Laspinema palackyanum D2c: one gene and its partner. The protein of the gene in region 1 binds, or shares a complex with, the protein of each later gene. Links are inferred from orthologs where the notes say so. Each region holds a gene or a part of one and is shown on either strand. Other genes may lie near its edges. The genes, in order: accB and accD.

Region 1 (15,114 bases):
AATGGTGCGATGGCGGGTGACTCGATAGCCTAATTCATGGCCTTCTTTAGTTTTCCGTTTCAAACCCGATAAAATTAAAATCTCATTAGGTTTACAGATACATAAAATTTTATTTAAAATCCACAAAAATATCAAAAACCCCAAAATTGATAAACCAATCGTCCCGCCGATAGTAATTAATCGATCGGTTGTAGTCGCTTGAGGAGTAGCGGGGGATGGATCAACTTGAGCAATTTGGAGGGTGGAGAATTCCTTCTGGGGTTTGCGGGCGATCGCCACTCCAGAATCGGCGGGTTTGGGAGTTGAGACAGAGCCTTGAACAATCCGTTGCATAGCGTTGGCTTCCTTTCAGATTGAGTAAACTAAAGAATGTTCTTCGAGTATTCTGTAAAGCTTAGAGAAAATTGCGCCCTTCTTTATCTCGGCGATTTATTGGGGTTGGAGTAACTCATTGGAGTCTTCCGACACCACCCACAGACGATTGTTTTTCAGACCCACAATCAAAACTCGGTCTCCTTTATTAAAAGACCTTGACTCATCAGTAAAGGCCATAAATTCCACATTGGACCCTTTAATATTCACGCGGACCTTGCCTTTGCTTTCACAATTGAAAGGCAGGAGGACCGTCGCTGAGAGTCCGACTAAATCACTAGAACGGGTGAGACTATTAGCATAACGTTGGCTGAGACTTCGGAGACTCCACACCATCGTACTGCCACAAAAAATTCCCATTCCCGCCGCAATTTTGGCAACCAGCTCGGGAGCCATTTCAGGGCGTAGCCAATTTAAAAACAGTCCAGTTAATCCAAAAAAACAACTCCCGAAGGTCCAAAATTTTAGACTAAAGAACGGCAAAATGAACATCCGCTTTAGCCAACTTCCCCGTTTGAACTGGTTCAACTTCTGAGAGTGATCAGAAATTTCTAGGTCCGCATCAAAGGCTACCCCGAAATCTGCACCGTCGAGTCCTCCAATCGCCGCGAACAGGATAAAAAGACCCCCAATGCCGAAACAAAAAAGATAAATAGGCATGATTTTAATAGCCTCGTCTGCATATCAAGGGTTCAGACTCTATTAATTGTCGCAAAAAAAACTCCTAACGTCCAGTTTTGTTACGAAAATTTGTGATAGGGAGGATTGCCACTGCGGTGACAACAACCGCCCTCCCCCGGAAGTGACGGGAAGCGGGGACCGCCGACAACATCCCAACCGAGGGACTGAGGCAATTTCCGCAGCCTCTGGTATCCTGGAGTTGGCCTCAAATCCGGAGAAGTTGCCGGAATCGCGCCGGAGTTGTCGGAAATCGCCCCACTTTTTCTGAGATAATAATCTGCCTACCTCTAAAATAAGGAAACCGTGATGCGCTTATCACAAATGCTGTTTGTTACCCTCCGTGAAGACCCCGCAGAAGCGGAAATTCCCAGTCATAAACTCCTGTTAAGGGCCGGTTATATCCGGCGGATTGCCAGTGGGGTTTATGCTTATTTGCCTTTGATGTGGCGGGTTCTCAAAAAAGTCTCCAATATTGTCCGCGAGGAAATGGACGCCACAGGTGCTCAAGAATGTCTGTTGCCGCAACTCCAACCAGCAGAGTTATGGCAAGAGTCAGGACGGTGGGAGACTTACACCAAGGCAGAAGGAATTATGTTTGCCCTCACCGATCGCCAGGAACGAGAAATGGGTTTAGGACCGACCCATGAAGAAGTGATCACCGCCATCGCCCGGGATATGATTCGGTCTTATCGTCAACTTCCCCTCCATTTGTATCAAATTCAAACTAAATTTCGCGATGAAATTCGTCCCCGTTTTGGATTAATGCGCGGACGAGAATTCATTATGAAAGATGGCTATTCTTTCCATACAGACGAAGCCAGTTTACAGAAAACTTATGCGGATATGGACTGGGCGTATAGCAATATGTTTCGCCGTTGTGGCTTAGAATTTCGCGCAGTTCAAGCGGATTCTGGGGCCATTGGTGGGGCGGCATCCCAGGAATTTATGATTTTGGCAGAAGCGGGAGAGGATGAAGTTCTTTATACCGAAGATGGTAAATATGCCGCCAACGTAGAAAAAGCCACCTCCTTACCTGCCGATGCGAAACCCAGTGCTTTTGTTCTCTATGAAAAACGAGAAACTCCCAATACCAACACCATTGATAAACTCTGTCAATTCCTCAACTGTTCCCCCACGGAAGTGGTTAAAAATATCATTTACCGCGTGGTCTATGACAATGGGAGAATGGTGTTGGTCTTGGTGAGTATTCGGGGCGACCTACAAGTGAACGAGGTGAAACTTTATAATGCCTTAAGCCAACTCGCCCCCAATTATGGCGGAAATGCGATTATTGCCCTGGATATTCCTTCGGAACAAGTCCAACAACAATTAACCCTCAAACCCTTACCTATCGGATATATTGGTCCAGATTTAGCGGATAATTATATCACACCGGCAGAACATTTGCAACCGGAGTTTTTAAGATTTGCCGATCGCACTGTGGTGGAGTTAAAGAATTTTGTCACCGGGGCCAATGAGACCGGCTATCATGTTGTCGGTGCCAATTGGGGGGAACAGTTTCCTTTAAGCGATCGCATCGTCGATTTACGCAAATCCCAAGCAGGCGATCGGGCGGTTCATAACCCCAGTCAACTCCTCAAAAGTGCCAGAGGCATCGAAGTCGGGCACATCTTCCAACTTGGGACTAAATATTCTCAAGCCTTGGGGGCAACCTATACCAATGAACAAGGGGATAGCGTCCCCTTAGTAATGGGATGTTATGGCGTAGGAGTCTCCCGATTAGCTCAGGCTGCCGTAGAGCAATCTTATGATAAAGATGGCATCATTTGGCCCGTGGCCATTGCTCCCTATCATGCCATTATTTGCATTCCCAATATTTCCGATGCTGAACAGGTGGAAGTCGCAGAAAACCTCTACAAGGAACTCAATGCCGTCGGCATCGAAACCCTCTTAGATGACCGGGAAGAACGGGCGGGAGTCAAATTTAAAGATGCTGATTTAGTAGGAATTCCCTATCGAATTGTGACGGGTCGGTCTCTCAAAGCCGGTAAAGTAGAAGTCGTTGAACGCGCTACTAAAACTTCCCATGAAATTTCCATCTCTGAAGTTGCAGCGACCCTCAAAACATGGATTGATGAAGCTTTGTCTTCGGCGGTTAGGTAACCTGAGCAAGGGTGCTTTAAAAGTTGTTTCCGAGATTAGCTGACCAACCCTAATCCTTGGCAAAAATAGGGAGAATCTCCTAAATGGGAGCATCTTGCTCCCTAACCCTTTGCCATAATTAGGGAAAACCCACCGAAGGAGGGGGAGCATCTTGCTCCCTACTGCTTTGCCGGAAGAAAAATGCTCCCACTCCTGAATTTTACTGCAATCATACAGGATTCAGACTCGCGATAGAAACCTCGATACCCGATGCTTCCCTCTCTCATCAAACCCGAATGGAATTTTTCACCCTTCTGCTCACCAGTCTGTTTACTTTAGTCTCTCCTGCGGGGATTGCCTTAGATACTTTAGCCGAACAAAATATTCGCGATCGCCTCTTTGCAGCAGAAGAACTCGAAGTCCGCATTGATAACACCCCCAGTTATCAATTACTCGAGGGAAAGGTCGATCGCCTGCGAATTGCGGGCCGGGGATTATCATTAATCCCAGGGTTAAGACTTGATAGTTTAGAAATAGAAACCGACGCCATTGATGTCAACCCTAGAGAGTTCGGACGAGGTTCCGGAAATAGCCCCATCCGGGGATTACAAAAACCGTTACAGGCAGCAGTTCGAGTTTCGGTAACCGAGGCCGATATCAATACCGCCTTGCAGTCCCCGGAACTTTATAATCAAATGCAAACTCTAGCCTTGAGCTTATTTGATTCTCCCTTAATTCAACAAATTGCCACCCGTTATACCCTAGTTAATCGGCAAGTTACTTTTTTACCCAATAACCGAATCCGATTCCAATCTCAAATTCAAGAACGGGGATATAATGATTTCCTAACCTTAACCGTAGAAACCGGCATCAATATCATTGAGGGTCAACAATTACAACTCCTTTCCCCCGCTGTGTGGGTGAACGATCGCCCAGCACCCCGACGATTAGTCACGGGACTCTTAGATTTAACCCGCCGGTTTAATTTACAGCGCTTAGAAAATCGAGGTCTGCGATCGCGGGTTTTGCAATTTAACCTCACCCCAGTCGGGGCAGAAATTGCCCTATTTGTGGCACTCAACCCTTAGACTAGAGCGGAAAGACCAACCCCCGACGTCCCCTGTGGTGAATGTCTCCGGGACTCCTCGGCTTTGTCTGCTCAAAGCACTCCCGTGTGAGTTACCACCCTAACCGAGGAATCCTAGTGGTGTGCCTCCACAGACAAGGGGCAGATATTCAGATAGACTGAGCTAGAGGAGTATTGAAAATGGTATGGATGTGGGGGACAGTATGAACGCCGAACGGTTTGCTTTTAAGCTGATTGTGGAAAAAACTGAAAATTGGGGAGAAGATCCCGTAACCCTACCGGACAATCTACCTCGTTCTGAGGCGGGGGAAAAAGCCCTCAGTGAATTTTTGCAAGTGATGCAGCTTGAACTAGAGGATGCTCGCTTAGAGGAGTCGCAGGTGCAGGAGTACCGGGAACCCCTAACGCAATTCGTCTTGCAACCGTTGGTACAGGAAACCCTGTTAGGAGTTTTTGACAAAGACTGCAAAACTATCTCTACAGAGACTTTAGGGCAAACCTGGACTCAGCTCAATTTGAAGGCCCTCCCCCAAGGGTTTAATTGGGAAGCCGTAGCGCGAATCTATTTCAAACAAATTAAAGCCTTTGTTCACGCCAGAGAATTAGTCGATCGCCTGCTGAACTCCAACGGAGAAGATGCACTCACCCTGGATGACATCAAACGGGATGTATTCCTGCAACATCTGTTTGATGAACCCTGGCATGAAGTGATGCGGCAAATCGTCAGGATGATTCCGCCGGAATTGGCGGCAGAATTACTCGATTCTCTGATAGAAAACCAAGTCGAACCCTCGAACTTTACTCACTTATTTGTAGCGGCAGAATGTCTGGCGGTTTTGCCCGAGCGCACCGCATTGACATCCACAGCGAATCAACTGCGCGATCGCCTGCAATCCTTAACCCAATATCCGGAAGTGGATGAACTCATCCTCACCCGCCTGCGCGCCATTTCCACCCTGGCGCGAGTCTGGAAAACGGACCCGGATACCCTTCCCTGGTTACAATCTTTAGCCGAATCCCCCGTTGCCGAAACTATCCGCATGAGTGCGGTGGATGAAATCGCCCTCTGTTGGAAAGAACGCCCAGAGATTCTCTCCTGGCTCAAAACCTTAGCACAATCGTCCGTTGCTGAAATTACCCGGGTGAGTGCGGTGCGATCGCTGGCGACTCACTACCGCCAGGACCCGGAGATTCTCCCCCTGCTCAAAACCTTAGCCCAAAGCGATCGCTATTGGCTGGTCCGGGAGGCGGCATTAGAAGAGTTGGCCGAGGGATGGCACGATGATCCCCAGACCTTTTCCCTGATTGCGGCGATCGCTCAATCCGATTCCGAGGCCGATGTGAGAGAGGCGGCCGTAGAAGAACTCGCCAGAGGTTGGAGTCACGACCAGGAAACTGCTGCCTTAATTGGCACTTTAGCCGAGTCTGATGAAGATTGGCACGTCAGAATTGCCGCCATGCAGCAGTTTGCGATCGCCTGGTATGACAAGGCATCCACCCTAGGTTGGCTAAGAACTCGTGCCCTTTGTGATCCCGATTGGCACGTCAGAATTGCTGCCATGCAGCAGATTGCTACCGGCTGGTTTGATGACCCCGAAACCGTCGCCTGGTTGCGCGATCGTATTGTTTCTGATGACACCTGGCAGGTGCGCGTTGCTGCCTTACAACTGGCGGCAGCTTGGTTTGAAGACCCGAAAACCTTACCGATTCTCAAAGAAATCGCCTCCTCAGACCGCGATCGCCGGGTCCGGGAAGCCGCAGTGCACGAGTTTACTCGCACTTGGAAGGATGACCCGGAACTGTTACCGATTCTCAAATCCCGCGCGACTCAGGACGAACATTGGCAGGTGCGCGTCGCTGCCTTACAGCAACTGGCGACGGGATGGTATGACGACCCGGAAACTTTACCGATTCTCAAGATACAAGCGGTCAATGATCAGTCTTCTGATGTGAGAATGACTACCTTGCGAGAACTGGCTTCCGGGTGGTTTGATGACCCCGAAACCTTGCCCATTTTGAAAAGTCGGGCTACCTCGGATCAAGGGTGGGATGTGAGAATTGTTGCCCTGCGAGAATTGGCAACGGGTTGGAAGGAACATTCGGAAACTTGGAGCATTGTCAAAAGCCGCGCTCAATCCGATGACAATTGGGCCGTGCGTCTGGCCGGGGCGATCGAGTTAGTGACCCACTGGCCCCAAAACCCGGAAACGTTGGAGATTGTCAAAGCCCGGGCTTGTACCGATGAGGATTCGTTTGTGAGACTCTCGGCCCTGCAACAGCTCGTTAAGGGGGGATGGGATGATGCTGCTGTATTTGCCGTTTTGTGCGATCGCGCCGTCAATGATCCGTTTGTGCCGTTACAAGATGGTGCGCTCAATCCTCGACTTACGGCCCTAGAAGCCATCGTCCAGTATTATGGGGATCACCCAGAAACTCTCCCCTTAATCCGCGATCGGGCCCAATCCGACCCCGATGAAAAAGTGCGGGCCTTTGCTCAATCCATCTTAGGCACCCCGGGCCCAAACTAGAGAGAGTATTTCTGGCTTACCCCTTGACAAAAATCCTCTTTTACCCATTAGGTTAACAGCGATCGGTCCCAAGCTCGTCAGGGGTGACCGGCCAGACTGATCCCTCCTGACGAGTTTCCCCCCGGACTTAGCCTAATTCGTTAACAACAAATTATGGAATTATTGACCCTCGTTTTAACCGGAATTCTCACCTTAGTGTCCCCCGTTGGGGTGACCTTTGATAATATCGCCGAGAGAGATATTCGCGAGGCCCTCCATGATGCCGAACAGTTGGAAGTCCGACTGGATAATGCCCCAAACTACTCGCTACTTAGGGGCAATATCCAACGGTTACGCTTTGCGGGGCGGGGATTGTACGTCACGCCGGAGCTTCGCATCGATACGGTGGAAATCGAAAGCGACCCGATCGCCGTCGATATTAACCGTCTCAACCAAGAAGACCGCCGCTCAATCCCGCGCTTTCTCCGGGAACCCTTACAAGGGGCGATGCGCGTAGTCATCACCGAGGCCGACCTCAACCGCGCCTTGCGATCGCCCGCTGCCGCTGAACCCCTGCGAGAACTCGGCATCGGGATCACCCGCACCAATGACCCGGAGGCCCAAAGGGACCCCCAACGCTTTCAAATTGTCAACCCCGAGGTGGAATTTTTAGCCAATAATCGAGTGCGCTTCCAGTTAGAAATTGCCGATCGCCGGGATAATGAATCCGTGCAAATCGTTGTAGAGACCGGATTAGCCTCAATTAATGGGGCAAGAATCCAAGCCATCAACCCGACCATCTGGATTAACAATGAAGAGGCCCCTCCTCAGTTGATTACAATTTTCTCCCGAATCCTCGATCGCGCCCTAGACCTCAGAAAATATGAAGACCGAGGATTATTTGCCCGGTTTTTAAAATTTGAACTGAGTCCCGATCTCCTAGAAGTTGCCGCCTTTATTCGCATCGATCAGCCCGATGCGTTGTCGGTCTTGACTCGCGAGTAAGTTTTCGGGAAATTTAGCCGATTCCCTTGTAGTTTCTTGCCAAGGTCTACCGCCATCTTTAATTTTTTAATAAAGATGTAGCTATTTGTTCTTAAGGCATTGGCGATCGCCAATTAACCCGATGAGCGGCTCAGGGCTGGGAAGAATTCAGGGATGAGAACAGGTGATCCCCCGTACTGGATACCAAGGGAACCCTCAGAGGACTGAAACATCCGCTCAGTTCAAAACCCCAAAATCCGCCTTTCTTATTAGTGAATATTGTTTAACCGTTGAGGAGAACTTTTGATATGCAAAATGGACAAACTCGCCGCATTCCCCTGGGTGTTATTGCCACCCTCTGTGCTGTCGTTGTCGCCGCAGGAGGTGGAACCGCTTGGTGGGCCGTGAATTCTCAAAAGGATCTCACTCTCAATGGCATGAATCCCGTTCCCACCCAACCCAGGGACCCCGGGGTAAATATCCCAGTCACCCAGGATCCGAATTTAACTCCTCCCACAGCGCTCAATCCCATCGAGCAATCGGTGCAAATTTATGTGGTCCAAGATAACGGGACCCAATTTGAATTGGCCTCTGTCCCGGTCTCCGTGCAGGCAACGGAAGAACCCGAGGCGGTGTTAAAAGCTGCCTTTGATCGCTTGGTCACTCAACCGCCCAATGGCGCTGGCTTTAGCGCAATTCCCCCGGGTACCCAAGTGCTGAATGTAGAGGTCAAGGAGAATGGCATCTATGTTAACCTCTCCCCTGAATTTACCTCCGGGGGTGGCAGTAGCTCGATGACGGCTAGATTAGGGCAGGTAGTTTATACGGCGACCACCTTGGATCCGAATGCCTCGGTCTGGATTTCCGTAGACGGGGAACCGTTGGAAGTCTTGGGGGGTGAAGGGTTAGATATTCCTCTGCCGATTACCCGCACTATTTTTGAGTCCGAGTTTCCGCTGTAATTTATTGTCCTTGTCAACAGCATGGACCCCCCAAGTCTCCTCAATTCACAGGGGCTTGGGGGGTCAATTTGTAGGGGATAAAACCTACATTCCCCAGGTTAGATCGCGCTCTAACGGATTAAGGGTTTTAACGCCCTAACGCTTATGGAGTCAAAACTTCAGGCTTCAAAAACCTAAAAATATATTGAGAATAAAGATAGAGCTGCGGAATGGGAGTTTAAAACAAATAGACCTCTCCAGGGTCAGAGCCAAAGATCCAACCTGGAGCGGCGATCGCCATGCTGTCACCGATCCCAGTCACTGCAGCGCCAAACCCTTCGGTTCGCTCTGGAAAAGGATTTCTGAACGTGGTGACCAGTTCCCCAGTAGTGCCATCAAACAGATAGGCGGATCCCTCGTTCGTGGTACTTGGATTAACTCCAGGAGCGCCAATCAGGAAATTATCTGCGATCGCCGCTACGGAAGTCCCAAACCCCTCGTAGCTTTCTGATGAGGGGTTAGAAAAGCTCAGGAGCATCTCCCCGGTACTGCCATCGATTAAATAGGCTGCTCCCGAAAACAAATCAGCTCCCTCCGCACCTACTAAAATCCTGTTACCCACTGGTGCTAAAGAGACACCAAAGGCATCACTCTGATTGGGAGCCGGACTGTTAAAGGTTTGGAGCAATGCTCCCGTTGCCGGATCCAAGAGATAGACCCGACCGGAATTAAAGCCATTCCCATCATCAAACGGTGCAGCAATTAAAGCATTATTACCCAGTGCTGCCACTTCCTGACCAAATCCATCTAAACTATAAGGCTCTGGATTTAAGAAAGTTTGGAGGAGATTACCACTGGGATCGAATAGATACGCGGCACCACTTCCGGATTGATTACCACTGGCAACCCCACCGTCACCAATCAATAGATTATTGCCTATAAACGCCACAGAGAACCCAAAGGAATCCCCAGGATTCGGAGATGGCGATCGCAGGGTTTGCACCACTGCTCCTGTATCCACGTCAAACAGGTAAGCAATTCCTGAACCTAGACCACCCGTTGCATCCCTGGGGGCCCCAATGAGTACAAGGTTACCCTGGGCTGCAATCGAGATTCCGAAGCGATCCCCCACGCTAGAAGTCGGACTGTTGAAGGTTTGTAACAGTTCTCCTGTGGTTCCATCAAACCAATAAACCACCCCAGGAACAGCATTCGGGCTATTCTTGCCCGGTGCGCCAATGAAAAGGTTCTGACCCAATGGGACCAGTTCTGCACCAAAATTATCCCCTGGGGTGGGGTTAGGGTTCCGAAAGGTCAATTTCGGTAACTGGGTATCGTCATCAATAATGTCTAGAACGGCTGTATTTTGAATTCCGATGACTGCTTCGCCCGTGGGATTAAGTAACGTTAAATAAAGGCTTTCAGTCGATTCTAATTGCGGATCGTTAACAATGGGAATTGTCACCGTTTTCTGGGTTTCTCCCGGTGCAAAATTAATTAAGACAGGCGTATTGTCGTAATCCTCTAGGGCGATCGCCTCATTACTAGACGCGGAAATCGTCACCCCTACGGTTCCCTCCCCACCATTGCGGGTTACTGTCACTGCCGCTTCAGTCGTGCCATCCTCATTAACGCTAAAATTGCTGTCGCTAAAATTTAGGGTTGCCAAATTGATAAAATCTTCTGCATCCAGAGTGCCGAGGTCAACAGACTGCAATACGGCTAAAAACTGCCCATTGGATTTATCTCGAAGCAGGACATCTGAACTATTATTTTCCGTTCCTTGAATCAATTCAAGGTCAGTAAATGTTAGACCTTCAATGAGAGCAATTTTATCGATACCATCGGTAAAATCTGTAATCACATCGGCAGAGGCGATCGCTGTCCCACCCAGATTTTTTCTTAGGAAAAAGGTATCATTGCCTTCAGCGCCGGTTAACGTATCGATCCCAATATCCCCATAAAGGCGATCGTCGCCTAATCCTCCCATCACTAAGTCATTGTCTTTACCCCCGCGTAGGATATCATTTCCAGCACCACCGATTACCGTATCATTTCCTCGGTTGCCATTTAGTTCATCTGCACCTTCACCCCCATCCAAACTATCTTCACCCGCCAGTCCTAACAGGGTGTCATTACCCAGTTCGCCCCCTAGGAAATCACTGCCATCACCCCCAAAATTGGCTTCAGGTCCTTGATCTCCAATCAGAAAATCGTTGCCATCTCCTCCGAACAACGTATCATTACCCAGATCGCCGAAACAGGTATCGTCTCCCAGGGTTCCAAAGAGGCGATCGCCGTCTTTGCCTCCGCGCACAATATCATTGCCATTTCCGCCAAAAACTGTATCGTTTCCCTGATTTCCATTCAGGCGATCGTCCCCGTCAAAACCTTCGAGGATGTCATCTCCAGAAAACCCCAAAATAGAGTCAATTTCTGGGGTTCCTGTCAAGGTATCATTTTTGTCACTGCCCAATAGAGGAGCCATATTTTAATTTCATAGGTTTGCGCATTAATTTAGCGATCAGCTAGACTGTTGATTTTTCCGGTCAAATGATAAAAATCTTAAACCAACATTCCGTAGGTTAAGTTAAAGAAGTAAATAATATTTCCGGCAGGAGGCTCCCACAACCTGAAGTATCCATTGCCGTTCCTCGGTTAAATCGGTAATTTGTTGACATCCATTAAGGGTCAGGAGATGAATCGATTAAAAGCATTGGAAAACCCATCTTAAAGTTGGAGTGGCGGTGGGGTTACCCAATTGGTTATTAATCGACTTTTTGGCCTGTGCTAGTGCTGACGTTGTGTAAGATTTCTGCGTTAACTCCTTCTTTTTCCGCAGCAGCTAGGGCAATTTAAACAAACAGTTGAGTCAGTCCCGCTTTATAGAGGACGTCGAGAACTCTCCCAAGTCGGTCATCATTGAGATGCTCTGGAGTGATCTCTTCGTACAAGAGGTGTTCTGTCGCTTTTCCCTCGAAGAACTTCTCAAATAGGTACAACGGAGCGCTCACCAAGCCTAACCCGTTGATAATCATGGCTTTGATTATGATTCCGGCACTCACGAGTTCTAGGGGGTGGCTCCCTAGCACCTGATTGATGATTTCTACCAGTCCAACCCGATGTAGGATGCCTGCTACTATGCCCAAGTGGTTAATATCTGGTCCTCTAACGGAAGATGCTATACCTGTCATACTTTTAAAAGTATTCGCCCTGTGCTATTTTACCTGCGGAATGTAGGTTTCATCCGGATTCCAGTTTTCAAAGCAAAAACCCACAACCTGAAGGGTGTGGGTTTTTGCTTATCGTTTTCCATGCAAGCTCAAAGAGCGGAATTGACGCGCTTGTTCTTCAATCCGCTCGGCAAGGCGATCGCACACGAGATTACACAGCTCGAAAATCAGCGGATCTTCCACACGATAATAAGCCGAAGTGCCTTCCGTGCGACGACTGAGGATTCCCGCTTGCAGCATAACTTTCAGATGTTTAGAGACATTCGCCTGACTGGTGGAGGTGGCATCCACTAACTCTTGTACACATTTTTCACCATTTCTGAGTAAGTTTAAGAGCTTCAAGCGCATGGGCTCACTCAAAATACTGAAATATTCCGCCACTTGTTGCAATACCTCTGGGGGTAAGGGTTGCGCTCGTTTCATGGCTGGTCCTAAAGAATTACCCATATTTATATGGTCCTATTGTAACAGTAAACCGATTTATGACAATTAAGTAATTAAAGGGAGTGAACTCAAGAGTCGATTGTCTTGAGAGCAAGGCAATCGACTCACTCATGGAGGCGGGAAAACATTACTCGGGGCTAATCCGCATTAAAGGCTGACCGTATTCTACCGGAGTGCCATTTTCGACCAAAATTTCCACCACTTGTCCGGAAACCTCAGCCTCGATTTCATTCATCAACTTCATCGCCTCAATGATGCAGACGGTTTGGCCGAGTTTGATGCGATCGCCCACGGCGACAAATGGCGGTTCATCAGGAGAGGGAGAGCGATAGAAGGTCCCCACCATTGGGGAAATGACCTCCAAAAACTTGCGATCGTTCGTCACTGGAGCCGGAGCAGCGACACTGGGACCTCCAGGAGCATTCCCCTCCGTCGGCCCAGGGGTCCCCGACGAGGTAGGGGCTGTCGGAATAGCAGGCTTAACCGGGGGACTTGAAGGGGCGATCGCCCCAGTTCCCTCAGTCGCCAGGATCAACCCCGGATCAACCGGGATCCCCACCCGCTCGGCAATTAACCTATCCTTGCGTAGGGTCAGCTCAAAATCGCCACTTTTTAAAATCAGCTCAGAAATATCCGTTCCATTGAAAGCCCCAAGCAGCTCACTCAGTTGGCTTAAATCCAGTTGCACAGTTTCTTTGACCCCGTAAAATCAACGTTATTCTTCTCTAGTTTTTCCCCATCGAGCCCAAGGGAGGGCGATCGCCTCGGTTTCCCCGGGATAAACCCACCGCGATCGCCCTCCAAGGCAGCCCAGGAGAGGGAATAAACACCACTCTCCGGAGTGCAAAGACGCACGAGGACTGACCGCTAGTCGGTAAGCGCGAAACTCTATGATTCTCGGCCCAGATAGGAATCGTTGCGGGTATCGATTTTAATCCGTTCACCGATCGTTATGAACAAGGGAACCATCACCTCAGCCCCAGTTTCCACCGTCGCGGGTTTAGTTCCACCCGTTGCGGTATCCCCTTTGATGCCCGGATCGGTTTGTGTCACTTCCAAAACGACCGAGTTGGGCAGTTCAACTTCCAGCACTTGTTCGCCCCAACGGACGACGTTTACTTCCATCCCTTCCTTGAGATACTTGACGCGATCGCCAATTTGCTGTTCACTCAAACGGGTCTCTTCATAGCTTCCCATATCCATAAACACTAACTGTTCACCTTCTCTATAGGTGTACTGCATCGTATTTTTTTCTAACGTCGCTTGTGGCACGCTCTCTGCCGCACGAAACGTGCGCTCAATCACACTGCCATTCTGGACATTCTTTAATTTCGTGCGAACAAAGGCCGAGCCTTTACCGGGTTTGACATGGAGGAATTCAACCACCCGCCACACAACCCCATCTAATTCAATTGTGACGCCGGTGCGAAAGTCGTTACTGGAAATCATGAATCTTTATTCGTGGAGAATAATCGGGATTTTATTTTACCGCGAATTCTCCCCTTCAATGGTATTGGATCAAATTCCCACTTTCCGATCCCCTCCCATCCGGACCCAGAAATTCCCCGAGATGCCCCTGTGCAACTTCCCCCAGTATGGGAAGATTGATCCATGCCGATTAAAAAGGATTCAGAGATATATTGATGCTGGCTTCAAGTCAAAAAATTACAAATTTATGGCAACGCGGCCTCAAAGCCGCTTTAATGGTCGTGCTAATGACCAGTCTCTCCCTGGGATTAAGCTCCGCTTGGTGGGATGGCGGCGACAGTTCCACCCCCAACCGCACCAGCGTACTCCCCCAAGGAAATGCCATCACCGATGGTAAAGCCCTCTTACGATATGCCTTACCCATTGAAAATTCAGCAATTCGCGAGGCCCAAAGTAGTTTAGAAGATATCTCCCAGCAACTGCGGGGCAAACGCTGGAGTCCCATAACCAGTGATATCACCAAAGCTGCCGGAATTTTTACCAATCGCGAGGCGGATATCTTGAAGGATATTCCCGAATCGCAACAAGCGAATGCGAGTGCTATCCTCGCCCAAATTAAAGAGGAAATTGGCACCTTGCGATCATCCGTCGAGGTTCAGGATAAACCCGCTACCCAGGATGGGCGCGATCGCCTCCTGGATTTAGTCGGCCAACTCGAAGAAATGATGGTCGCCGAATTCCCTTATCAAGTCCCCGCAGAATACAGCCATCTGCCTCAACTTCTGGGCCGCGCCACCGTCGCTGTCGAAACCAACAAAGGCAATCTCACCGTGGTCCTAGACGGATATAGCGCCCCGGTGACCTCCGGCAACTTTGTAGACCTCGTTCAGCGCGGATTTTACGATGGCCTAGAATTTATTCGTTCAGAAGATTTCTATGTCCTCCAAACCGGGGATCCGGTAGGACCCAACCAAGGCTTTATTGACCCCGATACGGGAGAATATCGTAATATTCCCCTGGAAATCTTCGTCCGTGGGGATAAACAGCCCACCTATGGAATTACCTTGGAAGAGGCGGGACGATTCCGAGAACAGCCAGTCCTCCCCTTCTCCGCTTTTGGGACCGTCGCAATGGCCCGCCCGGAAGATGACCCCGATGGCGGTTCTTCCCAGTTTTTCTTCTTCCTATTTGAACCGGAGTTAACCCCTGCGGGTCTCAATTTGCTGGATGGTCGGTATTCGGTCTTTGGCTATGTGGTCGAAGGGAAGGAAATTTTAGAAAAGCTCAAACAGGGGGATCAGATTCTTTCGATGAAAGTGGTCCAAGGGATGGAA
Region 2 (15,152 bases), on another replicon or contig:
AGGTTAAATTTTAGTAAAGGCGAAATTCAGGAAGCTTCATTACAAGACCTAGCCGGAAGAATTGGACTAAATCGACGGTACTCAGCGAGGTACTGTTCGAGGCAGGCAAACTGAGGGATATTGAGACTGTAGTAGATCCAGCGACCTTCTTGGCGAGCACGAACTAAAGCCGCTTCCTTGAGGGTTTTGAGGTGAAATGATAGCTTAGACTGGCTCACGTCGAGAATTTCGCAGAGTTCACAGACACACAACTCGCGATCGCGCAGCAACTCCAAAATTGAAATCCGCAACGGGTCAGAAAATGCATGAAAACCCGCCGCAATCTCTGCCGGTGCATTCTCAGTGGTATTAACCATCAACTTTTCCTGAAATATTTTAGACCTGATTTTAGCATGGGAGATAGGGTAGTTGAGGGAGTTGGGATTCATGTTTGTAGTAACGACTTCAGTCGTTGCCAAGAGTGTCATGGCGGACGCCATGACACGCACAATGACCAGATTAAGAGCCTGTTTGGGCCCTTACGCGATCGCCTCGCAGGAGGGCGTTACGAAAGCGATCGCTTTCGTAACGCGGTAACGACTTCAGTCGTTACTACGAACAGTCAGAAATGACTTCAGTGGGGGCATTTAACATCCACTTCTATCAACCCAGGACAAATGACCTATGCCTGCTTTTGTTTTGCCAAAAGCGCTTTAATCTGTTGCCAAATCGCTTCTAATTCTTCCACACTATATTCAGACAAAGGCCGATCGCAAGCCGCTTCCAGTTTAGAAAATCTTTGGACAAATCGATGATTAGTTTCTGATAACCCCTCTGATGGATCTAAATCATACCATCGAGCTAGATTAATCACCACAAATAATAAATCCCCTAATTCTGCCTGTTGACGCGCCTGATCTTCATGGGCGATCGCATAGCGAAATTCCCCTAACTCTTCCTCAAATTTCTCCCAAACCCCCTCAATATTATCCCATTCAAACCCCACAGCAGCCGCTTTTTGAGAAATCTTCATTCCTGCCATCAAAGGAGGCAAAGTCCGGGCATATCGACTCAGTTTATCACTCAGGGGTTTGACTTCCGTGCCAGTTTCCCCTTTTTCTTCCGCCTTTATTTGCTCCCAATTAGTCCGGACTTCTTCAACGCTACTCACCTCGACATCCCCAAAGACATGAGGATGTCGGCGAATCAGTTTTTCCGCAATGCCCTCTGCGACTTCAGCCAGACTAAACTGGTTGACTTCCCTAGCAATTTGCGATTGCAAGACGACTTGTAATAATAAATCCCCTAACTCTTCAGCAATGGCTTGTTTATCCCCACTTTTAATTGCATCAACCACTTCGTAGGCTTCTTCAATAATGTAGGGAATTAAACTTTCGGGGGTTTGGGCTAAATCCCAGGGACATCCCCCTTGAGGCGATCGCAATTGAGCCACCACCTGGATTAATTTTTCCAATGCGGGTAATGCCGAAGAATTAGAGAGGGCTAGTTTGGGAGTTTCAGGAGTTGACATTTAAGGGAATAGGTGGGTAACGACAAGGGAATGATTGAGCCGATCTTAAGATTGCAAACTGGGGACATCATTCCCCCTTGTGAACAAATGCAAGGGGTAATCTCTCCAGAATCAGCCAATAAATTTACTGATTATTGTAGAGGTTGAATTTAAAACAGCCATGAGAATTAAGATTTGCGCTTGGTGGATATGGGTTGGGGGCGAGTGTTGCCCGAGGAGGCGTGACGCTTGATGCGTTTTTTGGTGGGAGTTCGGGGTTTTTTGCTTGGATTAAAAATAGCAGACCATCCATATTTTTTGAATCGCTTGTAAGCGGATCCGATCCAATCACTGAGGGAATGACTCATGGCCCCCAATTCTAATCCGAGGAAGAGGGCGATTCCTTCCATTGGGTGCTGTTTGAGGGTGCGGGCGATCGCCGCGGATGCCATTGGCGGATTCCAAGTAAACAGTCCCAGGGAATCCCCCACGAGGACGACTCCAAAGGCGATCGCCCCGATCCAAATCCCCAAATAGAGGATCCGCAATGCCGTCCCCACCAATGGCCCATGAGACAAAAATGAGCGATGATGTAAACTCTGTTGATAAGGCAGCCAGATCCACCGCAACCACCCCCAGCGCTGAAACTGCTGAGAATAGATATCCAAATCCGGGCCAAACATCAGTCCACTAAACAAAAACCCACCGGCAACAATCAGCGTCAGACTGCTGCTGCGGGTCTGTGCATAAGTCCCTCCTGCCACCAAGGGTAAGCTCCACAAAGTAATTTCGTCATGAGTTCGACCAGATGGCATGAAATTTCCAAAAACTGTGTTATGATGTGATCCGTCGGGAAAAAAGGGCGTTTAGCTCAGTGGTAGAGCGCCTGCCTTACAAGCAGGATGTCACTGGTTCGAATCCAGTATCGCCCATTGTGAAATGTTATGAAACCAAAGGCAACCCTCGGGGCGATCGCTTGGTTCATGACTCAGGGTTATGATAAACTCGCGAGGAATGAGTTTTGGGTTGGTCCATGACCTATTGCCTCAGAATTGCAGATATCCCCCTCAATGAGCGTCCCCGAGAGCGATTGATCGCTTATGGTCCGAAAAGTCTGGCCACTGCCGAACTGATTGCCATGCTTTTAGGGACGGGACAAGGACCGGGAAAATTGTCCGCTGTGGGACTTGGCCAGTACATTTTACAGAAACTGGGCGAGAATCAGCGGGACCCCCTGGAAGTTTTGCGGGAGATGTCCCCCCAGGAACTGATGGAAATTCCCGGAGTGGGACCCGCAAAAGCCACCACAATTTTAGCGGCGATCGAACTCGGCAAGCGCACCTTTTATTCCAGGCCCCCCGAACGCAAAGAAATCGATAGTCCCGAGGCAGCAGCAGCGGCCCTGTCTCATGAATTGATGTGGCAATCCCAAGAACGATTTGCGTTATTGCTGCTGGATGTGAAAAATCGCCTGATTGGGACTAAACTGCTCACCATTGGCACCGCAACAGAAACCCTCGCCCATCCCCGAGAGATTTTTCGAGAAGTCTTGCGACATGGTGCCACCCGTGCAATTATTTCCCACAATCACCCCTCGGGGAGTTTAGAACCCAGTCCGGAAGACATTCAACTCACCCGCCAGTTATTGCAAGCGGCACAATTGTTGCAAATTCCTCTACTGGATCATCTGATTTTGGGGAATGGCGACTTCCAGAGTTTGCGGAAAATCTCTGGATTATGGCAGGAATATCCCCAAGGGGATTAGGGTTGGGGACCGGAAATTTTTTTTTAGCAAAGGGCTTGTGCATTTTGGGCAAGCCATGCTATTGTAGGAAATCGTGCGGGCGATTAGCACAGTGGTAGCGCACTTCCTTCACACGGAAGGGGTCACTGGTTCGAATCCAGTATCGCCCATTAATTTTTTAAACCTTTTTTTCTCGCGGGCCAAGACTCCCCGGGAAGTTTTACCGTTGAAGCGGGAATGGGTAGCGAGGAAGATCTGATGCAGGGGGGAACCCCTAAAGAACGCACTCCAAAGTTTATAATACTGGGATCTATTTTCAAATTTAGCTAGGGTTACTCTCTAACAACTCATTAAGTCTAAAAATCTCTAAAAAATCTAAGAAACCATCTGGTTTGATAAATCCACTCCTCGATGGGTCTGGCTTGTAATTGCTTGGTTTTGTGAGCGGTGCAACCTTTCTTTATTCTCTAATCCCGCAATTAATCAACTGGCAGATTAGCCCAGTTTTTTGGTGCAAGGTGGCGGTTTCACTGAGGGGTGAAACCCTGCATGAAGGGGGACAAAGGATTAAGGATTGATGATTTTCATTCTGTAGATAGATATTTTTGAGAGAGCGATCGCCACAGTTTAAGAGTGGGTAGACTACAATCAAACCATGACCAGCACCAAACTTGTTACAGTATCCACTTAAACTTTACGATTTAAGGTTGCTTGCTCATGTACGCTGCACCACAACTCCAAGACGATAGCCCGATCGCCTCCCCGCAGTTGCTTGACCCAACTTTGCTCAAAGCGGCAAGGTTGCTTTATCGAGCGTACAAAGACGTTCATCCCGATGGGATTCAGCGTCCTCTCGGGGTCGCTATTGATCGCTCTACTTATCGAGGTCAGCTCATTTTTACCCAAAAGCCTGCTTTATTGCTGACGGAATGTTTTGTGCCGTTCGATCAGCTAGAAGCCGGACTCTATTAGCGGGAATGAGCTATTATTATCACCGGACACCATAAGGTGCGGACTTTTTATTAAATTCTGATGATTACCTATTGTTAATCAGTAATAATTAACCCTGGAACTTGAATAAAAAAAAGCACAACTGACCAATGACCAATGACCAATGACAAACCACATGGATGTGATTGTTGCGATCGCGGCGGTGGCAATCGCCTTAACCTTGGGTGCTTCCATCGGCAGTTTTATCAACGTGGTAGCGTACCGGATTCCTGCGGGTTTATCCTTGCTGTGGCCCCCTTCACGCTGTCCCCATTGCCTGCATAAACTGGGTAAAACCGAGAACGTTCCCGTCTTTGGGTGGTTGCGATTGCGGGGTCGCTGCGCTCACTGCAAAAGTCCGATTTCCGTCAGGTATCCCATCATCGAAGCCTTAACCGCTGTCATCTTCATGATAGTGGCATTGTTCACCTGGGAAAACCCGCTGCAAATGATTGGGTATTGGGTCTTTTTTAGCTGGTTATTGGCCCTTTCAATTATTGATTTAGATACCATGACCCTGCCGAACAAACTTACCCAGTCGGGATTGGTGGTGGGATTAGGGTTTCAGATGGTCACCGGATGGGCGATCGCTGCCAATGTCCAAGGAATTCCCCATCAGTTGATGGTGGGGATATTCGGTGCAGTGCTCGGGATTTGGGTATTGGATAGCATTTCCTTTGTCGGTTCGATCGCCTTTGGAAAAACCGCAATGGGTGCTGGAGATGCCAAACTCGCGGCGATGATGGGGGCTTGGTTAGGCTGGAAATTGATGCTGCTAGGGGGTTTTATTGCTTGTGCTGCCGGTGCCTTTATCGGAGGGGGTGCAGTCGCCTTGGGGTGGCTGGAACGCAGTAAACCCATGCCATTTGGACCCTTTCTGGCTCTGGGTGCAGCGATCGCCGCCTTGTGGGGAGAAACGATTTTATCCGCTTATCTTGACCTATTTTTTCCGTTGCAGTAAGAGGAGAGGGGAAAAGTTCGTATTTAAAAACTCCCAACTCCCCTCAAACGGGGTTTTGATTTAATCTTGCCAAAGCTTAAACTCTCGCAATCGAGACATCAATCCACGCAGGTTGCTATAGTCTTGCTGAATCTTGCGAACTCGGGCTTGAAACTCCGGCAATTTGCCTTGATATTCGGCGATGTCCTGTAAATTGACCAGATGCACAATGGCGCGATCGTAACCTTTGACCTGCTTGGTTCCAATTTCATGAAAGACCTGTTCCCAAAGGTAAGATTCCCGAGGCGCTAGTTCCTTAATCTTTTTAATTTTTTCCTGTTTTACAGCCTGTTTTTCTTTCTGCTTCCGGAGTTGGTTTAATTGGACAGCGAGGGTGAGCAGTTCAGACAGCGTGCGACCTGGTGAGTCCGACAAAGGTTGAGAGGTGGGCTTTTTGGAAAAAGATTGTAAACGCTGGCTGAGTTTGCGGTTGAGATTCAGTTCTCCTTGTAGCAAGCGCGCTAAAAAGTCATTGCGTTCCTGTTCAGAAATCTGGGGAATTCTTTTCTGTAGTTCTTGAATAGAATCCGATTTTGTTTCAGATTTCGGACTCAGTTGAGCCGCTGCCTCAATTAAATCGGGATCGAGTTCAATAAACTCGACAAAGGCTTTTAACGGTTTGGAAAGCTGGTGTAAATTAGCCGGAATAGGGGGTTCTATGCAAGTGTCTGGGTCAAAGTCATAACAAAGTTTTGCCGCCTTTAGCCAACCTAAGTACAAAACTCGGTAATCCCCTTGTAATAAATCATCGCGCAAGGCTAACATCCGGGGGAGCAATCCTTCCCCATCGGTCCAGCCATTCAAATCTTCATCAGAAATGTTGATATCGATAAGAACTGACTGTTCAGTAGTAGAAATATTAATACCATCGGGGACTTGATAGGGTTCTAACTCCACAGGATTAATCAAAGATTTGGGCAAGCGAAACATCAGTTGGCGACTCCCCCAGTTCGCCGTATAAAGCATGATATCAAAACATTTTTCTAAAAGCTGTTCCGGTTGTCCGCGAAAGTCGCCATAATTGTAGAGAAATATGGCTTGTGTCCGATTCAGTTGAACCCGACTCGACAGGGTATGGATATAGTCCTGTTCTTTCTCGGTCAAGGGACGGTCTAAGGCTTGGAATTCATAATATTGGTAGCTGCTCATGGTCGTTAGATAAGGGTTAAAGCTTTTAATCTATCAAGAAGTTGCAAGAAAATAGCCTGCCAAAGCAGGCTATTTTGAAAGCGGGTTTTATAAAGGGGATAGCGGATGAATTTCCCTAGAGAATCTTAGGCACTTTAAAATATTCGCCTTCCACATCAGGAGCAGCGTTCATAATGGATTGAAGGTCAGTAAAGGGTTGGAGTTCATCGGGACGAGTGACATTGCTGACATCGATCGCCCGGGTGGTGGGTTTGATATTCTCCGTATCCAGTTCGCTCAACTGCTCGAAATACTCTAAAATACTGCCCACTTGGGTGGTGAATTGTTCCTCTTCTGCTTCGGTGAGTTCGAGACGAGCGAGGTGGGCGACTTTGCGAATTTGTTCTCGGTCAATCATGGGTAAATGGGGAGGGTGAGGGTGAGGGTGGATGGCGATCGCCCTTTGTTTGAAAGAAAAACTGCATCAAACCGGAGAGATCGCCGCAAAAAGTTTAGGTTGAAAGAACCCAGAGACTAGAAAAACACATCCATGGTGGAACGTCCAGTGGTTTTGAGCCAGTTTTGGGCCTCAATGTAGTTATTGGGAGCCTGACGGATGGCTTGTTTCCAGTAGTCTGCGGCGCGATCGTATAACTCCTCTGCTCCCTCGGTGTCTCCTGCTTCCTTGGCTTGATCCCCTTGGTAATGCAAAATCACCGCGATATTATTGAGAGCTTGGGGCATCCGGGGATTGAGTTCCAGTGCTTGATGGTAAAATTCCACAGCTTTGTCCCGATCGCCATTGCTGGTGTGAATCAAGCCGATATTGTAGAGAATATAACTGCGATCGTAGGGGTCATCTTCCAGGGTGAGGGCTTCGTTATAGTTGTCTAAAGCTTCAGCATATTCCCCATCGGCTTGAGCCGACATTCCGTCGCGGTAGTAGGCGAAAGCTTCCTTCGCTTGTTGATTCGTGGGTAGGATCTTTAAAATGATGTCCGCTACCACGGTAAAGGTTTTGTCGATGAAGTTATCGTTGCGTTGTGTTCTGGGCATGGGGGTTTCGGTCTAAGATTGCTAACAGAGTTTGACGATTGGCTGATTCTTTAATCCTATTGTAGGCATTGTGGTTCCATCCGCTTGCTCAGAATTGAGTTTGTTGAGCCCGATTCAATAAACAGAAAGCAAGGGAGAGGATTTTTTAGTGCCAGTTCGCCCAATCTGTAGGAAAATTGAACAAAAATAGCGGTAAAATAGGGTTTCTGGGGCCTGACCTCAGAATGAAACGGGAAACAATCTTAGGTAAGATCAGTTTATTGTGACCTGGATCACAGTGAAAACGACCAGCCATCGCTGGGAGGCTGAGTTCATGCAACAGGTGCTGGAGGCCCATGAGATTCCCACTCGGATTATTGATTTAGGCATTCTTTCATATTTGGGAACCGGGAGTCCAACCGCCTTGCAAGTGCGTCCAGAAGATCGGTGGACGGCGTTGTTGTTACTCAGTCCCCCAGAAGAAGAGGAACCTGGGTCCGAACTCTGAACAACAGAGGTTGTGGAGAAACGTCAGCAGAGGAAGCGATCGCACTCTTGTTTGGGCTTCTTTGATCAAAGGCCGTGAAGTTGAATCGGTAACAAACAGAAGGGATTAAGCGTTTTCATGTCTCTATTTGATTGGTTTGCAAATCGCCGCAAGTCAGGCCCCATGAGCCAAGAGCGGCAAGAGCGAGAGATAGCCGATGGGCTATGGACGAAATGTCCGGAATGTGGGGTTTTGACCTATACGAAGGACCTCCGAGGGAATCAGATGGTTTGTCTCGAATGCGGGCATCATCTGAGGGTAGATGGATCAGAACGGATTTACCAACTCATTGATGGCACGACTTGGATGCCTTTAGATGAGAATTTGCAAGCGGTGGATGCTCTGAAATTCCGCGATCGCAAATCCTACAGCGATCGCCTCCGGGAATATCAAGACAAAACCGGCTGTTTAGATGCGGTGAAAACCGGACTCGGCAAGCTGGATGGCTTACCCGTGGCCCTGGGGGTGATGGAATTCAAATTTATGGGGGGTAGCATGGGGTCCGTGGTGGGGGAAAAACTCACCCGCCTGATTGAACGGGCCACCCGAGAACGGTTACCCCTAATTATTATCTGTGCTTCTGGGGGGGCGCGGATGCAAGAAGGGATGCTGTCCCTGATGCAAATGGCGAAAATCTCCGGAGCTCTGGAACGGCATCGGGAGAACAAGTTGCTGTATATTCCAATTTTGACCCATCCCACCACTGGGGGGGTGACGGCATCGTTTGCGATGTTGGGGGATATTATTATTGCTGAACCCAAAGCGACTATTGGGTTTGCTGGACGCCGGGTGATTGAACAAACCCTGCGAGAGAAGTTGCCGGAGGATTTTCAGTCAGCAGAGGACCTGCTGCAACATGGGTTTGTGGATGCGATCGTTCCTCGGACTCAGATTAAGAAGACTTTGGCTCAGTTGATTTGTCTGCATCAACCCCAGTCTCCGTTGTCTCATCGGATTCCCTTCCCGGATGCGATGCACTTGAGTACCACGGCGATCGACTAGATCTCTGTTCCATCATGAGGCCATAGATCGGGTAGGGTTGATTCGCGAATCAACCCTTTATAGGAATTGTAGGGTGGGCATTGCCCACATAACTGTTCGGTGGGCAATGCCCACCCTACAATTCCTACTATGGTCCTTTTCGTGCAAGAGGCTCCCACGGACAAAACTATTTTAAACCGAGGATAAGCATAAAATTAAGCAAAAGTCAAAGGTAAGAAATACCTAATTTGTAGGGAATTTATCAGAGATTGTAGGGAGACTCAGGGATAGAATGAATTGAAAAATTCCCGAAGGATTCCCCGAGTGGTGGTGGGTGCTCCAGAGATTAGTGCATCATCCATGCTTGAAGCAAAAATGCAATTTTTAGAAAGTGCCACTTACTGGCATGATAATGATATTGAAAATGGCTTAATGTTGACCTGTCTGCCAAAAATTATGGGTTTCGCCGAATTGTCGATTTCGGAAATTGCTCAAGACTATAATCTCCCGATTGAGGAGATCCTGCGGTGGTGCGATGAGCTCTCGATTGCTTATAAAAGTCCTCAAACCCTTCTGGCGTTGGAGGATGCCAAGGCAATTTTGAGTAAAATTCACGATAATCCCCCGGAGAATTCCGAATTGGAATGTTCCTGAGCGAGCTGAAACCGTGCGATCGCAACTCGAACCCAGATTAGTGGCGAATGACGGGACCCCGGGCGAGTTCGGCTTTTTAACGGGCGATCGCGAACAAACATCCTTGACATCGAGCCGAAATCATGCACAACCGCGCTAACTTGTCAAGTCTTGACCCGAGCGCGGATGACGCATTTTGAAAGCAATCAATGGACATAGGAGCAGTTCCGAACCCGTGAGCAACCGAGCTAATCAAAGCCTGAGCTGTGTTTAGCGTTCAATACCATATCCGCTTTTTTTTGAGGAAAACCATGCTGAAAAGATGCATCTGGCTGGCTGTAGCCACTGTATTCTTCACCTTTCAAATATTTGTCGGGAATGCCACGGCAGTGGAACTCGATCGCGGGATCCGCACCGTACCCTTAAACGACAGTGGCGAGACGATCGTCTTGAGCTTGCAACAAGTTGAACGAGGCAAACGGGTATTTAACGATACCTGCTCCAAATGCCATGCCGGTGGGGTGACCAAAACCGACTTCAACGTGAGTTTGAGCCAAGAAGATTTGGCCTTTGCCACTCCTCGACGAGATACGATTGAAGGGTTAATCGATTACATGAAGAATCCGACAAGCTATGACGGGGAGACGGACATTTCCGAATTACACCCCAGCATTAAGAGTGCGGATATTTTCGCCGAAATGAGAAATCTGACCGAGGACGATCTGTTCGCGATCGCCGGACACATCCTCATTCAGCCTAAAATCCAAGGCATCCAATGGGGTGGTGGTAAAGCCTACCGCTAAATCGGACCATCGGTTACAGACTGCATTCAGACTCGACCGGGCCTCACGGATGTTGTAACGGAAGGACTCAAGTGCAAAAGGGCGTTTTGGGGATTGGGAAATCAGCGATCGGTACTCCCTCTCCCCTAGGAGAGGCGATCGACAAGAGCGGGATTCTCCAAACCCCAAAACGCTCTATGCTCACCCTTGAACCCAACTCTTGTCCGTGGCACCGGCGTCGGAGTGAGAGTTTCTAACCCTGAGTGTGCTTATCCCCCCTAAAGGATTCCCGACTCATCACCTGTGGAAATCCAGGGTCAGAATTCGCGATTAAACCGCACCCCAACTCAAGTGCTAATGTTGCAAAAATTTTTAATCCGCTCAGTGGTGGCGATCGTCGTTACCTGCCTGGGTTTTATGAATTTCACATTACCGGCACAGGCCGACTCGATTGACCTCTATTTGCGCCGCTATTTGCAGGTAACCGAGCCCGTGCCCATCGAAATCAATCAGCAAGGAGAAACCCGCTTATTTTCTCCGGAGGGTTTGCATGAAGGCAAAGAGTTATTTAAACAACATTGCCTGAACTGTCATGTGGGAGGGGCAACCTTGCCCTATCCGGCAGTCTCTCTGTCCCTAGAGGACCTCAGCGGCGCAACCCCCCCCCGGAATAATCTCGAAGGGTTGGTCGCTTATATGCGGACCCCGATGAATTATGACGGCAGCGAGGACATCTACTGGTGTCGAGAGGTCTCGGAGACTTGGCTGCCGACGGAACAGGTGGAAAACATGGCGGCCTTTATTATCCGGGCGGCTCAAAAAGCACCGGGTTGGGGGACCAAAGACTTTACAGGTTAATGCCATTACTGGGCATCGAGAGGGTTAGGGTCGAATTTGCAGAGAATTTCCGAATAAGGACAGAACTGCACTCGATTGCGGCCCTCTCGTTTGGCTTGATATAAGGCGCGATCGGCAAACTCTAGTAAAGACTGGGGGTCTTGTCCGATTTGGACCCCGGCGGCGGTTATCCCCGAAAGTGGGGCGATCGCCCCACCCATGCTAATGGTTATGGGAATTTCTACCTCCTCGGCAGTGATGAACGGTTCCTGGGCGATCGCCTCTCGCAACTCTTCCCCATATTCCCAAGCCGTTTCCGGTCCAATCCCCACCGTTAAACAAATAAATTCCTCCCCCCCATAGCGATAAAACCAACTATTCGCCCGGGCCCGTCTTTGCAACCGCGCCGCAATTTCTTTGAGCACTTCATCTCCGGTGGGATGACCATAAGTATCATTCACCCGTTTAAAAAAATCCACATCAATGGCAAACAGGCAAATATAGTCGCTATAGACAGACTTCTCCTGGGCCGCAGAATGGGGGAGCATTTGGGGCAGCGCCTGTTCCATTGCCCTGCGGTTGGGTAATCCGGTCAACTCATCGGTCAGGGCCAGAGATTCAAGTAATTTATTCCGAGCAATCAGTTGCTTGAGCAGGGCTTCGCGTTCCGATTCCGATTGTTGCAATAATTCCTGTAAGACCTCAATCTCTGCATACATTTCCATCGGGTCTAAGGCTTGCAATAAACTGGTTTGGGTGATAATTCCCCCAAGTTCCCCCTCATTTCCGACCACGACTAAGCGATGCACCCGTCGCCGTTGCATCTGCTGATGGGCTTCCCACAAGGAAGCAACCGGGGCGATCGGAAATAAGGGCGCACTCATCACCGTCGAGGCTCTGAGGCGCTCTAGGTCTAGTTCAAGATTCCGGAACTGTAACATATCCCGTTCGGTGATGATGCCCACGGGACGAACGGGTTTGATTTGACAGCTATCTGCGGACCACACCCCCCAGCTTGAATCCAGGGGAGTTAATCCCTGATGATCCGCTTGAGCGATCACGACGCAACTGACGTTATAAATTGCCATGAGTTTGGCAATATTAATCACCGTGGTCGAGACTGGGGCATGAATCACCCGAGTGATCATCACTTCCGCCACTCGCCGCAGACGCATGAAATCAATCGGTTTGAGGACGGTACGGATCCCCTGTTGGGTGAGGATACCCATGAGGGTTCCATTCACATCAAATACGGGCAGATGGCGAATTCGATGTTGACGAAATAGGGTCAGTACGGTGACGATATCTTGATCCTCGGTTAAGGATTCGGTCAGGGTGAGGACATTTTTTGTCATCACCTCCGCGATCGCAACTCCCTTAAATTTTTGAGAGGCTGCAATCATTCGGACCACATCCCGTTCTGTAAAAATCCCGATTAATTGCTCCCGTTGAGTCCCGTTTCCTCGCTGAGAGTCTAGGATGAGGACACCACTGGTTCTGGCCCGACTCATCAGCGCGATCACGGCTTCTACACTGGTATCTGCCGTGGTGGTGATGGGTTGGGGATTGATCGCCTGTCTAAGAGAAGACACAAACATTACAGCTACATCTTTTTGTTAAATCTCCCCATCACCCTTTAGTGTAAAGGACGAATGCACAATACCGAGGGGTTGAGTTCCTCCCGGGGGAACCCCTTCCCGAGGCTGTCGGAGGGGAGCTAAATTGCCGACTTTGCCTCTACTGTAAAGGTTTTTACCCGAGACGCTCAACGGGGTTGTCACGGAAATGGGGGCTAGGGTTAGGGGGTCTAGCGATCGCTTCGGTTGGGGAATTTACGAAAAACATCACCGAATCGATTGGGCATATCGCGTTGGATGTTAACGAACCGGGATAAAATACTTTTTGACTGACAATTCTGAGTTAAATAGAGGAGAACTACTTTGAAGCGACTATTATCCATCGTTTTGTTGGCGATCGCCGTCCTGACTGTTGCCTTCGTGCCTCCCGCCTTCGCTGGAGATGCCGCCAATGGTGCCAAAATTTTTAGCGCCAACTGTGCCGCTTGTCATGCCGGTGGCAATAACGTGATCATGGCTAACAAAACCCTGAAAAAAGATGCTCTCGATCAGTACGCCATGAATTCTATTGACGCCATCACGACTCAGGTCAAGAATGGTAAGAATGCCATGCCTGCTTTTGGGGGCCGTCTGAGTGACGATCAAATCGAAGATGTCGCTACCTACGTTCTCCAACAAGCTGAAAAAGGCTGGTAGATTGTTTGACTCATCCTTGGGGATGAGGCGATCGCTCTGAAAGTCGATTGACACCTTGGCTTTCGGATTTCGGCAATTTCTGCCCTGTTTAAGACGAAACCCCTCTGGCTGCCGGAGGGGTTTTTTGCGGCGATCTCTGCCTCGGGTTATTTGGCGATCGCCCTGAGATTTGTTATCTTGGTCCCAAACCGTTTGAAAAAAGCAAGATAAAATCTGTGGTTCCTTTACATGATGAAACGCCAACGGAAATTACCCCTTATGTAACTTATGGGTTAATCGCCGTTAATATTTTGGTCTTTTTTTACGAACTTTCTTTACAACAGCAGGGACAGTTAGATGCATTCTTGCAAGATTGGGCCGTTGTTCCCCAACAACTGAGTGCCAGCTTTGCCGGACAACCCAGCCCTAGTACGGTTCCCGAGTGGATTACCTTATTTAGTTCTCAGTTTCTACATGGGGGCTGGTTGCACCTCGGTGGGAATATGTTATTCCTGTGGATTTTTGGCAATAACGTCGAGGACTGCTTAGGGCATATAAAATATATCATCTTTTATTTAGCCTGTGGAGCGATAGCGGTATTAGCCCAGTGGTTTTTCTCGATGGATTCAACTATTCCCTCATTGGGTGCATCCGGGGCGATCGCTGGGGTCATGGGGGCTTACATCTTACGCTATCCCAAATCCAAAATTCTCACCCTCGTTCCCTTGGGATTTTTCCTGACTACTTTCCGCATTCCGGCCGTGTTCTTTCTCGGGTTTTGGTTTGTCCAGCAAGCCTTGTATGGTATAGCGGGTCTATCTCAACAAACCAACATCGGCATGGAAAGTGGCGGAATTGCTTATTGGGCACACGCTGGGGGATTCGTAGTGGGTACAGTGCTAGGTCCATTGCTCGGCTTATTTGATAACCGGCGATCGGTCTAACCCTTGCCCGGTTAGTTTCTTTTCAGAGCTTTTCATCCTCATGACTTGCTGTTGTTTCTGAACTGTAGTTCGTGGTTTAATGTTCGTAATTTAATATTTATAAAAGGAGGGCGATCGCGATCGCCCTCCTTTTTAAACTGATCTCTTCTCTGTTATATAAAAAGAGAAATCAGTTTGCATAATATATATATTATTTTCTATTCCCCAAGTAAAATAAAAGAGCAGAAGTGTCCTCCCCAACTTAGAATAAAAAATGTCCTAATTTTTGCTATTGGTATAATGACCGGAAAACTTAAACCAGACTGGGCAGGCAGTGACCTCCTCTCCCAATTTGTCAACCTTTTGATTCAGACCAAGCCTATTTATTGGCTAATGAAACAACAAGCCCGACAGGTTATTATCAAAACCGCCGAAAAAAATGGCATTCCCTGGCGAAAAAACTATTCGGATTTAGCAGAGTCTGAAGCTAAAAATTTACTCGCAAAACTCACGAACCCAACTATTACCTATCCTGACTATTACTTAGTCCCTTTTCACGCCTATGAGCGCGGTAATCTATGTTGGGACGCGGCATTTGAAGCCCAGTCTGCTACTTACGCAATGGCCCTCAGAGTATGGCCAAAAGAACAAATAAGCTGGGAAGTGGCACAACATCGGCTACGCGGTAGCTTTCACCAAGTTTTAGGAGAATATGGCCCGAAAAAAGTGGCAGATATTCTCGATATCGGCTGTTCAATTGGTCTGTCAACGTTAACGCTACATCGTTATTACAAAAACAAGCAAGACATAC

What was found.
Region 2: the proteins of accB (region 1) and accD are in contact, whole or in part, in a solved structure (PDB 8UXZ), measured with the Escherichia coli proteins. The link is inferred for Laspinema palackyanum D2c from one-to-one orthologs.

What each region holds. Positions count from the first base shown.
Region 1 is NZ_JAMXFD010000008.1:187,780-202,893, forward strand. The notes cover bases 11,261-14,111. They hold accB (acetyl-CoA carboxylase biotin carboxyl carrier protein), read right to left. Parts: upstream 13,041-14,111; coding sequence 12,480-13,040; downstream 11,261-12,479. Other genes in these bases: NG795_RS12575 (ArsR/SmtB family transcription factor), read right to left, coding at 11,978-12,331; NG795_RS12585 (hypothetical protein), read right to left, coding at 13,025-13,207; efp (elongation factor P), read right to left, coding at 13,241-13,801; NG795_RS12595 (peptidylprolyl isomerase), read left to right, coding at 13,996-14,111. Also shown: NG795_RS12530 (flotillin family protein), read right to left, coding at 1-333; NG795_RS12535 (NfeD family protein), read right to left, coding at 430-1,032; NG795_RS12540 (proline--tRNA ligase), read left to right, coding at 1,360-3,177; NG795_RS12545 (LmeA family phospholipid-binding protein), read left to right, coding at 3,453-4,244; NG795_RS12550 (HEAT repeat domain-containing protein), read left to right, coding at 4,447-6,771; NG795_RS12555 (LmeA family phospholipid-binding protein), read left to right, coding at 6,925-7,755; NG795_RS12560 (GerMN domain-containing protein), read left to right, coding at 8,043-8,696; NG795_RS12565 (Calx-beta domain-containing protein), read right to left, coding at 8,914-11,163; more of NG795_RS12595, read left to right, coding at 14,112-15,114. UniProt on the Escherichia coli protein: This protein is a component of the acetyl coenzyme A carboxylase complex; first, biotin carboxylase catalyzes the carboxylation of the carrier protein and then the transcarboxylase transfers the carboxyl group to form malonyl-CoA.
Region 2 is NZ_JAMXFD010000035.1:18,873-34,024, reverse strand. The notes cover bases 7,085-9,973. They hold accD (acetyl-CoA carboxylase, carboxyltransferase subunit beta), read left to right. Parts: upstream 7,085-8,011; coding sequence 8,012-8,935; downstream 8,936-9,973. Other genes in these bases: psbV (photosystem II cytochrome c-550), read left to right, coding at 9,859-9,973; NG795_RS25530 (hypothetical protein), read left to right, coding at 9,582-9,707; NG795_RS25535 (hypothetical protein), read left to right, coding at 9,275-9,568; NG795_RS25545 (putative signal transducing protein), read left to right, coding at 7,670-7,894; NG795_RS25550 (photosystem I assembly protein Ycf3), read right to left, coding at 7,085-7,407. Outside these bases: NG795_RS25605 (ArsR/SmtB family transcription factor), read right to left, coding at 27-356; NG795_RS25600 (hypothetical protein), read left to right, coding at 393-611; mazG (nucleoside triphosphate pyrophosphohydrolase), read right to left, coding at 662-1,510; NG795_RS25590 (metal-binding protein), read right to left, coding at 1,678-2,304; RadC family protein, read left to right, coding at 2,523-3,254; NG795_RS25570 (hypothetical protein), read left to right, coding at 3,951-4,205; NG795_RS25565 (prepilin peptidase), read left to right, coding at 4,360-5,184; NG795_RS25560 (hypothetical protein), read right to left, coding at 5,245-6,372; Asp-tRNA(Asn)/Glu-tRNA(Gln) amidotransferase subunit GatC, read right to left, coding at 6,488-6,769; more of NG795_RS25550, read right to left, coding at 6,886-7,084; more of psbV, read left to right, coding at 9,974-10,350; NG795_RS25520 (hypothetical protein), read left to right, coding at 10,422-10,586; photosystem II cytochrome PsbV2, read left to right, coding at 10,687-11,187; NG795_RS25510 (diguanylate cyclase), read right to left, coding at 11,193-12,758; cytochrome c6 PetJ, read left to right, coding at 13,107-13,439; NG795_RS25500 (rhomboid family intramembrane serine protease), read left to right, coding at 13,655-14,362; NG795_RS25495 (class I SAM-dependent methyltransferase), read left to right, coding at 14,642-15,152.